DNA from 2 places in the Desulfobacula phenolica genome. Region 2 is predicted to be linked to the other one. Evidence: riboswitches for the same ligand, from Rfam matches in the RefSeq annotation. Region 2 holds a riboswitch; the other holds the start of a gene.
The links. A riboswitch is a leader RNA that binds a small molecule or an ion and turns the genes downstream of it on or off. The one in region 2 is predicted to bind cobalamin.

Region 1 (7,578 bases), on a different contig from region 2:
GCTGAACTGAGAATCAGCTCTTTTATCTCTTGTTCGGAAAGGGGCTTCCCGGTTGTATACCCATTTTCCTTAAGGGCCTGAAGGATGGTTTCAAGACTTTGAAATACATTCAGATAAGAGGCTCCGATATTCTGTTTTCCCTGGTGATGGTTGTAAAACATAATGGCCAGTTTTTTTTCAGGATTGGGTTTTTGCTGGAGCGCAATCCATTTTTTCAGCCTGGGGATAAGCCGGTCAATATTTTCCATGACCGGTCGGCTCAGGAAAAAAGATTTTTTTGTTTTCGGGTCAACAACCTTTTGCTTGGCCGAAAGCACGTTGGGCTCAACCAGGCCGGACAGTTCAGGTACGGCCAGAGACCAGGCCACCTCAATGGAATCAATACCAACAGGACTTTTTCGCCAATGGTCGATGGTGTTTTTATACAGGCTGACCGCACTTATTACAGGTACGTCCAGCTGATTGAGCAGCAGGCCAAGTTCCGGAGTCAAAGCATTATAAAACTTAAAGGAATAGGCCAGCACCAGGTCCACCCTGGCTGATCCTGATTCATCCAGAAGAAAGGATTTCAAGATGTTCTGCTCACGGCCAAAACAGGGCATGACATTGAATCCATTATTTTCAAGCTGCTGAATCAACGTATCAATGGGTGCCTTCTGCCCCTTGGTGAGAAAGGATGAAAAAAAAACCAGGCCGATTCTTGGACATTTTGAATCAAATCCAGGCCGATTTTTTTGCCAGGTTAAAAAGTCTTTGGCCCGAACGAAAACATAAGGGGCATCCGGATGATAAACGCCAAGCCGGGGGATTTTGACCACCTTGTCATAGGATATGGTATTGTCAATGTGGCGATGGGCGATCAGGCGAAGCATGTTTTGAATATTTTCTTTGGAAAGGTTGCTGTAATACTCTGCCACCTTAGAATCAAACACAAACCCTTTTTTTACGAGCGATTCATTATCAAGGGAACCGCGAAGGGCATATATGATTTTTGAATCAAGATCAATATGATCCGTCAAAAAAGTTTCAAATTCCCGGCCCATGACATCCGCGACAATAATGTTTGTTCCCTGGATCTCTTGTTTTATTCTTTGAGCATCCCGTGTCACGTCATGACTGGTGATGACCTTAATATCAATGGGAAGATCAAGTTTTTCTACAGCCATGCAGGCAAGATAAGAATTATGATCCAAAACCATAAAAGCCATATCCGCTGCATACAGATGCCATGGCCAGAAAAAAAGAAGAACAATCAAACGTTTCATGAGGTGTTTCCTTAATTACAGCAACAGTGTTTAATCCGGGATATAAATCATTGAACCGTTTGCCAGTTTATAGGCGGTTCCAAGACGCTCTCCTTTGCCTTTGGCTTTTTCTTTGGTCACTTTTACAGCGTCTATTGTTTTCCCTTTTTTTGAAATAATTTCCATCTGGCCGTCTGCAGATTTTTTAACAATGGTCAGTTCAGATGTCTGCGACAGCAGGTCCTCAATATGATATGCACCAAACAGGGCAATCAAAAGTCCCACAATAAAGACAAGGCCCAAATCAAACAGGTTGGCAACGCCTGACATTGGATCATTGTCGGAAAAACCTGTGCCCCGGTTCTGTTTAGGTTTCAGATATCTCATGACCATGTGTATCTCCTGTTAACAATTCAGCAGCCAGTTCCATATTTTTGATATCCTGCTCAACCCACCGGCGCTGAATTGTAAAATAAAAATAGGCCAGCAATCCCAAGGCCATGCCCACAACCGTTGTGGTAAACGCAACCACAAGGTCCTGGCTCAACTGGCCCAGATCTCCCTGACCCAGGGATGCCAGTCCCGTACCCATGGGAATCAGCGTGCCGATCAGCCCCAGTCCAGGTCCTATCCGGATCATAATTTTCAACGGATCAAGGGATTTCCACATGCGATGCTCGGCATCCCTTAACAGGTTGACGACCAAAATGGGATCATGTGTTCCTTTTAAGAACTCCAGGGACTGCACAATCCTTGCGACCGAAACAGGAAGACTGTTTTGATATCTGCCTGACATCATTTGTTCCGGCAGTTTCTGTTCCTGTTTTTTAAGTCGGCTTCTTTCCAGCCAGAGCCTGAAAAAGGTGCCGGAATAGACCAGCATCCAGACAAACAAACAGGACAAAATCAGCAATACCGGCAGGAACAGGGAAGAGGCAATCAAATAAATAAATGTTTTTAATACAGCCATTATCTGCATGGTTATTCTCTTTTTAAAGGGTTAATAAAGCCTGTAATCAAGGCGCTTATGCTCAGGATGAGCAGGATGATTTTCTCCCGGGACAGCTCAAACATATTGTCTGTGAAAGATATCCTGTAAATTTTATCCAAATCGGCAAATTGTGGAATCACAATGACCGAAAGAATAAAGTAAACGGCAATATAAAGCATCAGCCTGCCCAGAAATGATTTGGCAGCTCCCTGGTTAGAGACCAGGCGTCTGACAGTGAACGCCACAACCAGGCTGATCAGAATAAAGCCTGCATAGAGAGCGAAAAAAACCACGGAATTATCCGGGTAAATAGCACTGACAAAACTACAGGATAAAAGGATGACGGCAAAACAAACCGGACAGGGCACCACCAGGGGAATCCATCCCCTGGTGGATGTTTGTTTTTCATGGCGGTTCTTTATCAGATTGCCCCCCCAAACCAACAGCAACAAGGCTAAAAGGAGATGAAGGGTCATCCCGCTCTTGAAAAACACCTGCAGCAGATCAATATGCGCCATCAGATCGACGTTCAGCAAAACAGCAGCAGCAACGGCAAAGACAATGCCGTACCCTGCCATGAACAGCAGGGTTGTCAGAAGTTGTCTTGTTCTGCCGGGCGCCTGCAGAAAAACATAAGAGAGACCTCCGCCGCTTTTAACGGCAAAAGCCCCTGTTGATAGAAACAGGCCCAATATAAGCGATTTAAGTTCCATTTAGTCATTTACCTTATAACAGAACAGACACTGGTAAAGTCTGGGCTGTGTTTTTTTAATATCGAATTAAAAATCATATCTCATACCGACATAGAAATTTCTTTCCGGCATGGGGTATCCTTTTATATATTCATATTCTTCATCAAACAGATTGTTGATACTGGCATTTAATGCCAATCTGCCTTTTTTATCCGTGGCAAATAAAACTTTGGTAATGGTCAGATCTGCAACGGTAAAATCCCGGGCTTTTATATCCTGATAAGGCCATCCGCTCTCATAATCGGTTATTGTCTTTTCTCCGAAATAGGCAAAATTAAGTCTTGCTGAAAATCCATTCAAATCAGATACTGAAATACCATAAGATGCTGTTAAATCTGACGTCTCCAAAAGATCATTACCCGTTATTCTGTCCTCATATTCCGTCAGATAGGTAAATCCTACAAAAGGTTTGATTTCAAAATCCCATCCAAAATAATCGCCAATATCAACGCTTAGATTTCCCTCAAAACCTGATATTCTGGCTTCTCCTACATTTTCCCATGATCTGTCTGCGTTTGTCCTTGTGACAGATTCTATTTTATCCTTAAAATCAGTATAAAAATACCCCAGAGAACCGGACAGGGATCTATAAAAAACATCCAGACCGCCTTCGCAGGTTTTACTTGTTTCAGGCGAAAGGTCTGGATTACCCACATAGTTGCTGCCAAAGACAGAGTAGGCGGCAGCCATCTGATCCGCACCCGGCATAACAAAGGCTTCGGAGTAACCTGCCCGCAGTTTTAAATAATCCGTCAAAAGATAGGAAAGACCAATATTAGGCGTCAGGTTATTGTCGTCCGCAGTCTTGCCTGCAGGGTCTATGACCTCCACCTCATAGGTATCATACCGTAATCCGGCAGACAAAGTCAGTCGGTCATCCAAAAGTTTTAGTTTACCCAATAAAAATCCTGCAGGATTTTCATAGGATGTTTTTTGGGGATTCCAGGACGCTTCAATATCGTAATCCGCCCAGTCAAAACCGGTGGTAATAAGCGCCTGCCCTAAATCAACTGAAATCTGGGCCTGGATACCTTTGCTCTCTGTTTTTTGTTCGGACAAAATTGCGTCATCCCATCCATCAGGGTTGCTGCCGGTTGGATCATTCCATGTGTCCTCATCTTTACCCTGGAAATATTTTAATTTCCAAACAAAGCGTGAATCTGTTGTCTGGCCGTCCAGTACGATATCAAAAGAATAATTTGATTTGTCTGTATAATCATCCAGATCATTCTGGCTTAAATAACTTGGAGAACCGGCTTCATCCACATTAAAACCGTGATAAAGAAACGCAATTCGATTATTGGGAAACGGTGTATACCCCATATTCATGCTGATGCTTTCCCTGCTGTCAAACCCGGTATTATGGTATTTTGTTCCATTGGCTGTGGTATAATCATCTTCCGTCTCTCTTGTGACACTGCCGGAAAAATCAAACCCATTATACTCTCCTGCAAAACCGGCACTGATATCTTCGTGCCCGAAACTGCCCAGATTTCCTTCACCAAAAGCAGACAACTTGCCTTTTCCTTGGCGGGTAATCACGTTCACAACCCCACCTACAGCGGCAGACCCATATAGAATAGATGCCGGTCCTCTGATGATTTCTATACGCTCAACATTTTTGGTCATAATTTTTGCCACATTTCCAGTGCCCGCTCTTCGACCGTTAAGCAGAATCAACACATGCCCTTTCAGGTCATTCCCATGGGAATCTGTTCTAAATCCCCTGATGCCTATTGTAGTCAGATTTCCAGGATATTTTTTGATGGCACCGATGCCTTTTTGCGCTAAAAGATCGCCAACATCCCTGGCAGACGACAGTCGGATTTCCTGCTCATCAATCACGGTAACATTATTGACAATCTCTTTTTTGGATTCTGTAACTCTTCCTACTGTTACAACAATATCCTCAAGTTTAGTTTCAGACTGATTGTTATCAGAAGCCAAAGACTGCCCCATGACAGGCACCAATAACATGACAGCAGCCATCATGACTGCCAATATGGATTTATTCATATTTTTCCCCTTTTAAATCGGGGGAACGTGAAAAAAAAGCTCACAGCAGGAATGAAAAAAAAACAATTTTAATTTTACATCCAGATATTGCTCAGGCACCTTTTTTCCAAGGCCTCCCCTTTTTTGCCGGGGATTTGCAAAAAAAACCCCCGGACCATTTTATTGATAAATGATCTGAGGTTCCCTGATTTTTCCACAGATTGGATTTGCCCCACCCTTGTCCACGAGGTATGACAGATTAAACTTTTTCAGGCAGGTCTTCTGACTTTCGGGTCATCCTATTAACTGCGTCTTCCCAGCGTTATAAAGCCAGTGACATAAATGCAGCGTTCGTCTCCGATCACAGCGGCGGGCCCATCCCTGATTCGCACAGGGTTCCCTATTGTGCCTTAACAGGCACCTGAAATTTTTATATTGACTTAAATTAAAAAAGAATCTAAGTCAATATAAAAATTTCAAATATGTTTATCTTGACAAATTCAGACAATAAATATAGAATTCAGAGTTTTTTAAAATTGCGAAAAGTATTGAAATAATAAGGAGAGTTTAAAAATGTACGCAGTTATCAGAACCGGGGGAAAACAATATAAGGTTCATGAAGAACAGATCCTGAAAGTTGAAAAGCTTGATGGTACGGAAGGTTCTCAGGTTGAATTTGATGATGTCCTCATGTATTCAGATGGTGAAACCATCACTCTTGGAAGTCCGAAAGTTGAAAATGCTGCAGTCAAAGCGCACATTCTTGAGCAGGGAAAGGACAAAAAGAAACTGGTCTTCAAATATAAACGCCGGAAAGGCTTTAGAAGACTCAAAGGCCACAGACAAAATTATACTGAAATTAAAATCGAATCCATTACGGTTTAGATAGCAAGGAGAAATTCAGATGTCACATAAAAAAGCAGCAGGTAGTTCAAAAAACGGTCGCGATTCAAACTCACAGCGCCGTGGTGTTAAAAAATTCGGCGGAGAAAATGTTCTTGCAGGAAATATTCTTATCAGACAGGTGGGAACTAAAATCCATCCGGGCAACAATGTTGGTATGGGCAAAGATTATACTATTTTTGCCAAAATTGACGGTGTTGTGACCTTTGAAAGAAAAGGCCGCGACAGAAAAAAAGTCAGCGTATATGCCGCGTGAAATTTGTAGATGAAGCAATTATCACTGTCAAGTCAGGCGATGGTGGCCGAGGATGCACAAGTTTCCGAAGGGAACGGTACATTGAATTTGGAGGACCTGACGGTGGAGATGGCGGCGATGGTGGTCATGTTATTCTGAAAATTGATCAGAGTAAACGAACACTTTTTGATTATCGCCGTCAAAAATTGCTCAAGGCCAAAAATGGTGAGTCAGGCCAGGGCAAACAAAAACATGGGAAAAACGGGAAAAACTGCACAATCACCCTTCCCCCTGGAACCATTGTCTCCAATGCAGATACCAATGAAATCATTGTCGACCTAACCGACACAGAGGATGAATATATTATTGCCCGTGGCGGCATGGGAGGCCGAGGCAACAAACGGTTTGCAAGTTCCACCAACCGGGCACCCAGGTATTCCCAGCCAGGACTCCCCGGGATTGAAATACATCTGAAATTAGAGTTAAAACTGCTTGCCGATGTCGGACTTGTAGGATTACCCAATGCCGGTAAATCAACGCTTATCAGCTGTATCTCAGCAGCCCGTCCCAAAATAGCCGACTATCCGTTTACAACACTGTCCCCTATCCTTGGGATGGTTGAACCTCCTTTTGGAGAACCGTTTGCTGTGGCCGATATCCCAGGTCTCATTGAAGGTGCCCATGAAGGAATCGGCCTTGGGATCAGTTTTTTAAAGCATATTGAAAGGACAGGCATCCTGGTGCATCTGATTGATGTTTCCCAGATAGATCCGGAGTCTCCACTGACATCTTTTGACCTGATCAACAATGAGTTGTCCAAATACAGCCAATCTCTGGCCCAAAAGATGCAGATTGTAGTTCTCAACAAAATGGACTTGCCGGATACACAGGAAAAAGCTGATGCTTTCCAAAACGCATTAAAAAACATCCAGGTACTGACTCTGTCAGCTGCAACCGGGAAAGGGGTAAAAGATCTTGTAAAGCTTTTATCATCCAAGCTTACAAAGAGTTAAAAATGAAAGTGGGACTTTTCGGAGGAACATTTAATCCCTTTCACAATGGCCATATTGGAATTCTTCAGCATGTCAAACAAACCTGTGGCCTGGAAAAAATATTTTTAATCCCTTCTGCAACACCTCCCCACAAACCTGACATCAATCTTGCACCTGCCGGTGAAAGATTTAAGATGGTAAAAGAAAGCTTAAAGGGTCATAAAAATTTTTGGGTGTCTGATAAAGAATTGCTCAGAAAAGGCCCCTCTTTTACCATTGACACCATCAAAGAATTTAAAAAAGAATATGGCCTGCAAACCTTTTTTTTTCTGTTAATGGGATCTGACGCTTTTTTAGATATAACCACTTGGAAAAAAAAGGATCAAATTTTCAAAGCAGTTCCCATTATCATCATGTTGAGAGGAGATTGGAAAAACACCCATGCCATTACCTCTTTTATTGACGA
Region 2 (7,578 bases):
CAGCAGCGCAGGCAATTGATTCAAAAAGCTTTGGATGAAAAAAAAGAGGCACAAAAAGAGGCACAAGACCAGTTGACATACATTAAAAGCAATAAACAAGCCCTGAAAAAAGCCATTGCACAGCTGAAAACCAATATCACCAATCTTAAAGCTGAAAACAAACAGATTCAAACCCATATCACCGAATTAAAACTTGAGGAAGACCGTCTCAAACAGGAGCTTGAAAAAACCAGTGGAGTGAACCGTGAATTTTCAGGATTTGTCAGGAGCAATGCAAAAGACTTGAAAGCCCTTTTACTCGAAAGCCTTCAATCCGGTCTTACACCGGGCCGCCACAATTTTTTGGAACCCGTCATCCTCCAGGAAAAATTTCCTTCCATGGATGATGTCAGAAAACTGGTACATAACCTGTTTGATGAAATCCATACCACAGGCCAGGTAACACTGACAAAAGGCTTGATGGTTGATCGCCAGGGCAAGGAGCAGGAGGCAAAACTGTTGATCCTGGGAAATTTTACAGGTATTTATCTTCTGGATAAAGAGGCTGGATTTCTTTTGTATTCAGACCAGAGCCAGCGGTATTTTGCCCTTTCCAAACTGCCTTCCTCACGAATAACCAACAATATCACAGCCTATATGCAGGGTAAAAGCGACAATGTTTACATGGACGTTTCAAAAGGCGGAGCGATCCGGCAGCTGGCCCATCAGCTAAACCTGATGGAGCAGGTTCCCAAAGGCGGTGCCATTGTCTGGCCCATATTGATTATCCTGGTGATAGCCGTTCTTATTCTCATTGAAAGAGTCTTCTTTTTCACACAAAGACGGACCCACCCGGAACAGCTGATGAAAACAATCAGAAAAATGATCATGGCAGATGACTGGAAAGGGTGCCGCAAATTTCTGGAATCTAAAAACAAAAAACTTCTCCCCCAGGTACTCCTGACAGCCATGGCATTTAAAGACCAGACCCGGCAGGACATGGAAAATGCACTTCAGGAAGCCATATTGGGACAAATCCCAAAAATAGAACGATTTTTATCCACCCTGGGAATGCTCGCGGCCATTGCCCCGCTTCTCGGCCTTTTGGGAACCGTCACAGGCATGATCAACACCTTTCATGTGATCACTTACTATGGTACAGGTGATCCCAGGATGATGTCAGGCGGTATTTCAGAAGCGCTTGTGACAACCATGCTGGGGCTGTCCGTGGCCATCCCCATCATGCTGGCCCACACCTTTTTAAGCCGCAGGGTTGAAACCCAGATTTCACGCATGGAAGAAAAATCCGTAGCATTTGTCAATCTGGTGTTCAAGAACAGAAACGAGAGCAGGCAATAGTATCATGATCACAGAACTGCTGTTTTCCATAGAAAATTATATCCGGTCAGGCGGAGCCGTAATGATACCGATTTTGACCATCTCATTTTTCATGTGGCTTTTGATCATCAACCGGGTGATGTTTATGCACAGGCTTTATATCAAAAACATTACCCGGGATACGGCAGGGCAACTGGTAAAAAACAATCAAATGCCGGAAGAGAAATACCAGGGTGCCAACTCGCTTCTGGTAAGAGAATTTCTTGCGGCCCGAAGCCACGACCCAAAACTGGATGATTTTATCCTTGATGAAACCGTTGTGAGGCTGACCTCATCTTTGGACACCCATCTTGCCGTCATAAGGGTATTGGCAGGGGTTGCCCCCCTTTTAGGGCTGTTGGGCACGGTAACCGGAATGATGGACACCTTTGATGTGATCACCATTTTCGGCACAGGCAATGCCAAAGCAATGGCAGGCGGTATTTCCGTGGCATTGATCACCACTCAGACAGGACTTATGGTATCCATACCCGGTCTTTACATGGGCGGATTTTTAACCAAAAGAGCCCAGAACCTTAAATACAGAATCGCTGCCACCGGCATGTATTTAAAACGTTTTCTATAAAAAAATTTTTATCAACAAAAGGAGATTTTCCATGCTCAACATTTCAGCTGCCAGACGGGCAAACTCAAAAAACCTTGAGTTGAATATCGCCCCCCTGATTGACATGGTCTTTATATTATTGATTTTTTTCCTGGTAACCACAAGCTTTGTAAAAGAAACCGGAGTTGACATAGCAAGGCCCACAGCCTCCACAGCGGTCAGCAAAGCAAAATCCACCATCCTAATTGGCGTTACACAGCACAACACCATCCATATTGACCGGCGCCAGGTGGATATCCGTGCGGTCCGGGCCAATGTGGAACGGGCCCTGGCAGAAAACCCGGAAGGCAGTGTTGTTATTGTGGCGGACAAACAAAGTCTGACAGGCCTTGTTATCAATGTGATGGATGCCTGCAAGCTGGCCGGTGCCCAAAACATATCCATTGCCGCAAACCTGGACCCTGGAGCATAGAAATATGGCTGCAACCTCTTTTAGATTTTTTTGGGGATGGACATTGGCCCTGATCGGTTCCGTCCTTCTCAATATCACTCTCTTCGGCTTGATGCCCGGCCTGATCCAGATGGTTCCCGACAAGCCGGATGCACTGGATGACATCAGGCAGATAAGGGTCATCAGGGTTAAAAAACCCACAACCCCGCCCCGGAAAAAAGAACCGGAAAAAATAAAAAAACCCGATCCCTTGAAAAAAATAGCCCGATCCCATACCACACCCCTCAAACAAAGGCCCATGAACCTGAAGCCACGACTTGACTTTGAATTAAACCCGAAACTTCCGGCAGCACCAATGGATCTTGTGATGCCAAGTCTTGAACACTTTTCCATGAATGGCCCGATGCTGAAAACCCACTACACCATGGGTGAACTGGATTCCCCCATTACCCCCCTTGTAAAAATTCCACCCATCTATCCGATCAGGGCCACCCGGCGTGGGATTGAAGGAGCTGTAACGGTCCAGTTTCTTGTGACAAAAAACGGAACCGTGGAACAGATCAGCATCATTGATGCCCAGCCTGAAAATATATTTAACCAAAGTGTGATAAACTGTGTTTCCCATTGGAAATTCAAGCCGGGAACCGTGGAAGGCATTCCTGTTGCCACACTGGCTCAAACCACTATCCGATTCAAACTGGAGCAATAATGAAACAGATAAGGTTGAAACATATAAGGTTAAAACAGATTTTAATTCTCCTGGTTTTTCTGGTGATACCGTCACTTTCCATGGCAGAAGAAGAACACCTTCCCCTGGCAGCAGGTATTTGTGTCAACAAAGCCCAACTGCTTTTTCAAAACGGCGAAATCCCAAAAGCCGTTGACGTGCTGGAAAAGTTCACGGCAAAGCAGGCCGGGCTTGATAAACAACAAATTCAAAAAAAAGGATATGCCCATTATTATATCTATTTCCTTTTGGGCAACTATTACCTGACACTGGCACAAGAAACTGAAGGAAAACAAAACAAAATATTTTCCCGCAACGCCATGACAAACTTTCAGAAGGCGGTTCTGCAGAATCCAACCTTTTGTGCAGCCTGGCTGAATCTTGCAAAGACCAGGTATGAAGCCGGCCTTTTTGCCCAGGCAGCCAAAGCTTTTGAAAAAGGATACCAGACATCTGAAACTCAAAAACCGGTTCACCTGTATTATGCTGCAGTCTGTAATTTTCATGCAAACGACCCTGCAACGGCATTGACCGTATTTAACCGGTTGATAAAACTTCACCCTGACAAAGTGACCCTTGCCTGGAAAGAAACCCTTGTCCATATCCTTTTCGCCCTTGAACGTTACCGGGATGCCCTGCCCTGGCTTGAACAACTGGCTTCAAACTCAAAAAAAGAAAAACAAAAAAAATGGCAGGAGATTCTGCTGCACCAGTATATGTCATTGAATATGAACAAAAAGGCCCTGGAATATGCTGATTTTCTGACCCGGACGGATACCCTGGAACCAAAATGGTGGAAGGCGCTGAGCCATATCCATCTGGGAAACAACCAGTTCAAGCAGGGATTATCCGCCCTGGTCATTTACGGCTACTTGACTCCCATGACCCGTAAAGAGCTTTTGCTGGCGGCAGACCTGTATCTTTCCCTGGATGTGCCGGCCAAGGCTGCATCTTTTTACACGGCTGCATTAAAAGAGAAACAGGATCAAAAAAATATTGCAAAAATAAGCCGGGCCTTTACCATGGCCTATGATCAGGACAAAGCTCTGGAATGGATTGATAAAGGACTGTCCGCTTGTCAGGACATTAAACTGCTCAGGATAAAAGCCCAAATCCTGTATAACAAAAAAGAATATGCAAAGGCAGCAGACGCATATGAAACGCTGGCAAAAAAAATGCTTGAACAAAAGACGGCCTCAAAAAACGATACCCCGGGCCAGGTATGGCTAATGCTTGGGTATTGCGCCATGAATGATCACCAGCTTACCCGGTCGCAGAAGGCTTTTTTAAAGGCATCCAGGTATAAAAAACAGCAAAAGTCCGCCCAAAAAGCCATTGCCTTGATCAAGGCAATGCAAACAAAAAAGAACTGTCAGGTAATGTGAAATCATAATTTTGTTCATCAGGCGGCAGTTTCAAAAAACAAAAAAAGGATATTACAGCAATGACCAGTAAAAAGAATACAAATAAAGATGTTCCCATTATTTTAACTGCATTCGGCACCACTGAACGGGCATTTTCAACCTATGAAAAAATGGGCCAGGTGTTTAATGCCAAATTTCCGGAACATAAAATTCACTGGGCCTATTCCTCGAGAATGGTAAAATGCACCATGAAACGCAAAAAACAGCTTGATTTAAAAGATCCCATTGAAATGGCCCAAATTTTTGCCGAGCAGGGCCACCAATGGGTTGTCATGCAATCACTGCACATGATCTGCGGTCATGAATTCGACCGCTTAGTCACGGAAAGAAGCCATGCAAATATCCGCTCCTCCATTGGCCTGCCCCTGCTGACCTCTTACAATGACTATGAAAAAGCAGCTCTTGCCCTTGAGCCTATGTTCCCAAAAGATAAAGATGAGGCCGTCATCCTTGTGGGCCACGGTACGGACCACCCTGCATGGACTGCCTACCCTGCCATGGAAGCCGTGCTTCGCCGACACTATGGCAACCGTATATTCATAGGTGTGGTGGAATATTTTCCAGATATGGACGATACCCTTCAAAGAATAAAATCTGCCGGGTATAAAAAAGTCTGCCTCATCCCCTTAATGCTGGTGGCAGGCGTCCACTTCAAGGAAGATCTTACCTGCGAAGAAGACTCCTGGCAGAAAACCTTTGAACGAAACGACATCCAGGTCTCAGTGGTTGATCACGGCATCGGTTATATTGATGGCATTACAAAAATATTTTGCGACCATATATCAGATGCATTGGATGTTATACCATTGTAATACCGAATGTGTTTTACCCAAAAAATTCTGAACAAAGAACTATAACACTCGATATTTGAATAAAATGAAACATACACTTAAACAAGGCCTTCTTATTTTTTACCTGATATTGGGCTTGTTTCTCTTTGATCATGTTTTTTGATGAAAACAACAAATTGATTCAGTATCAGAAATCCGTCACACAGGCAACTGACAGGCAAGGTTTAAAAATTTATTAAGCTCTCTCTGATAGAAAATTAATAATATCAGTCTAAAAACGTGCGTGAAAAATTGAGGCCAATAAACACAATTTGTTTTTAACTTGACATTTCAAAGTTATTAGTTAATATTTTTTCCCGTTCAGGTGCTTAAAGCATTTAGCACAATAGGGAACCACGTTGAAATCGTGGACGGGCCCACCGCTGTAATCGGGGACGAACGCTGCAGTATACCACTGACCAAATGGTTGGGAAGGTGCGGCGCAAGATTGATCCGTTAGTCAGAAGACCTGCCTGAACATAGAGGGTATAAACTTTGAGGACGAAGTGACCCTTGTCAAATATCTAAGGATAAAAAAGGGAAATCCCTGGAATGAATAATTATTCAGTCCGGGGATTTTTGTTTTTCCGGACAGGCAATTTTACTTGTTTATAGGAGGTTTTTTCATGTTTAAGCATAGATTTGTTAAGTTGTTTGCAGTGTTATTGTTTATGTGGTCACTGCCTGCCTGGAGTGAAGAAATAGAACAGTCGGAAAAAAAGACGTCGATATTAGACACGATGGTGGTAACTGCGGGAAGAGTGGAAGAAAAAAAAGAGGATGTCACCACCAATATTACAATTGTGACAGAAGAAGAGATCCAGCAGTCTTTTGCCCAGGATCTGGGTGATTTGCTATCCAAAAAAGGGTTTATGATCCGGGAATATCCCAATTCACTTGTTTCAGTGGAAATCCGTGGTTTCAGGACTGAAACCCATGGTAATGATCTGGCCAGTCATGTTCTTATTCTGATCAACGGACGACGGGCCGGAACCGGAAATCTGGCAAAAATAATGCTGGGTAATGTGGAGAGGATTGAAATCATCCGTGGACCGGGGTCTGTCCAGTATGGTGCTTCTGCCATGGGCGGGGTTGTCAATATTATTACCAAACAAGGGGCCGGCAAACCTTCATTCTATGCGGAAGGAACTTTAGGCAACTGGGACTATCAGCAGGCTTCAGCCGGAGCTTCCGGCCAGTTCAAGGCTTTTGACTTTTCATTTGATGCCTCAAAATCATCTCAGGATGATTACGACACTGCCAATGGCGACAAATATTACAACACGGGATTTGATTCAAAAAAGAGAGTTAGTTTCAATACCGGCTGGACGTTTGCGCCTGAAAACCGAATTGGATTCAGCTATACCGGGTATGAAGGTGATGGCATCGGAAATCCTGACTATCTGAGCAATAATGATTTGGACAATTATGTGGACCATGCCATCAAAACCTTTGATTTGGTTTATGATGGGCAAACAGCTGATGGATTTTTGATATGGAACCTGCGCTATTTTAATGGAAAAGATGAGTACGAAACCTTTGATCCGGAAAATTATGGCAGCAATAATTCCTACTTTAGAGATACAGATCAACAGGGTGCGCAGGCACAGCTGACGGCTAAGTGGGATTTCGCCCATATCACAGCCGGTGCTGACTGGACTAATTATGCCATCAGCAATACCTATACCATGGCCGGTGAAGAAAACACTTATGACAACCCGGCGGCATTCCTCATGGCAAAAATCAAACTGATGGACAACAAATTGATTCTATCGGCAGGGGGCCGTTATGATAAATATGAAATCGAAAGTGATGATGGTCAAAAGACTGATGAAACCAACTGGTCCAGCAATTTAGGAGCAGTCTACAAACTGGCACCAGGGTTAAGTGTACGGGCCAATTTTGCCGAAGCATTCAGAATGCCAACCGCAGACCAGCTTTACATGTTTAATGATTACAGCGCCTGGGGGTTTGGCATCTGGTCTGGAAATCCGGATCTTAAACCGGAGGAAAGCAAAACATATGAAATAGGCATGGATTTTTCAAGAGCAGCCTTTTCTTGTGGTATGACCTATTTCTACACGGATTTTAAAAATAAGATTGATTATTCTTATATCCCGGCTGAAGACCTTACCCGTTATGAAAATGTTGAAGGTGCCACCATTTCAGGCATTGAAGGCAGTCTGCAATTGGATATCGGAGCCCTGCTTGACTGGTCATATACA

Region 1: linked by a shared signal. The riboswitch ahead of BLT94_RS19820 (TonB-dependent receptor plug domain-containing protein) and the one ahead of BLT94_RS12375 (TonB-dependent receptor plug domain-containing protein) in region 2 are both predicted to bind cobalamin.

Annotation. Positions count from the first base shown of each region.
Region 1 is NZ_FNLL01000017.1:47,560-55,137, reverse strand. Features, by position in the region: gene BLT94_RS19840 (cobaltochelatase subunit CobN) at 1-1,265, opposite strand, end outside; gene BLT94_RS19835 (DUF2149 domain-containing protein) at 1,296-1,631, opposite strand; gene BLT94_RS19830 (MotA/TolQ/ExbB proton channel family protein) at 1,612-2,223, opposite strand; gene BLT94_RS19825 (DUF2162 domain-containing protein) at 2,226-2,948, opposite strand; gene BLT94_RS19820 (TonB-dependent receptor plug domain-containing protein) at 3,015-5,003, opposite strand; cobalamin riboswitch at 5,238-5,422, opposite strand; gene rplU (50S ribosomal protein L21) at 5,556-5,867, shown strand; gene rpmA (50S ribosomal protein L27) at 5,887-6,141, shown strand; gene obgE (GTPase ObgE) at 6,138-7,133, shown strand; gene nadD (nicotinate-nucleotide adenylyltransferase) at 7,136-7,578, shown strand, end outside.
Region 2 is NZ_FNLL01000006.1:317,518-325,095, forward strand. Features, by position in the region: gene BLT94_RS12345 (MotA/TolQ/ExbB proton channel family protein) at 1-1,338, shown strand, start outside; gene BLT94_RS12350 (MotA/TolQ/ExbB proton channel family protein) at 1,343-1,942, shown strand; gene BLT94_RS12355 (ExbD/TolR family protein) at 1,974-2,393, shown strand; gene BLT94_RS12360 (energy transducer TonB) at 2,398-3,081, shown strand; gene BLT94_RS12365 (tetratricopeptide repeat protein) at 3,081-4,484, shown strand; gene BLT94_RS12370 (sirohydrochlorin cobaltochelatase) at 4,544-5,335, shown strand; cobalamin riboswitch at 5,660-5,844, shown strand; gene BLT94_RS12375 (TonB-dependent receptor plug domain-containing protein) at 5,980-7,578, shown strand, end outside.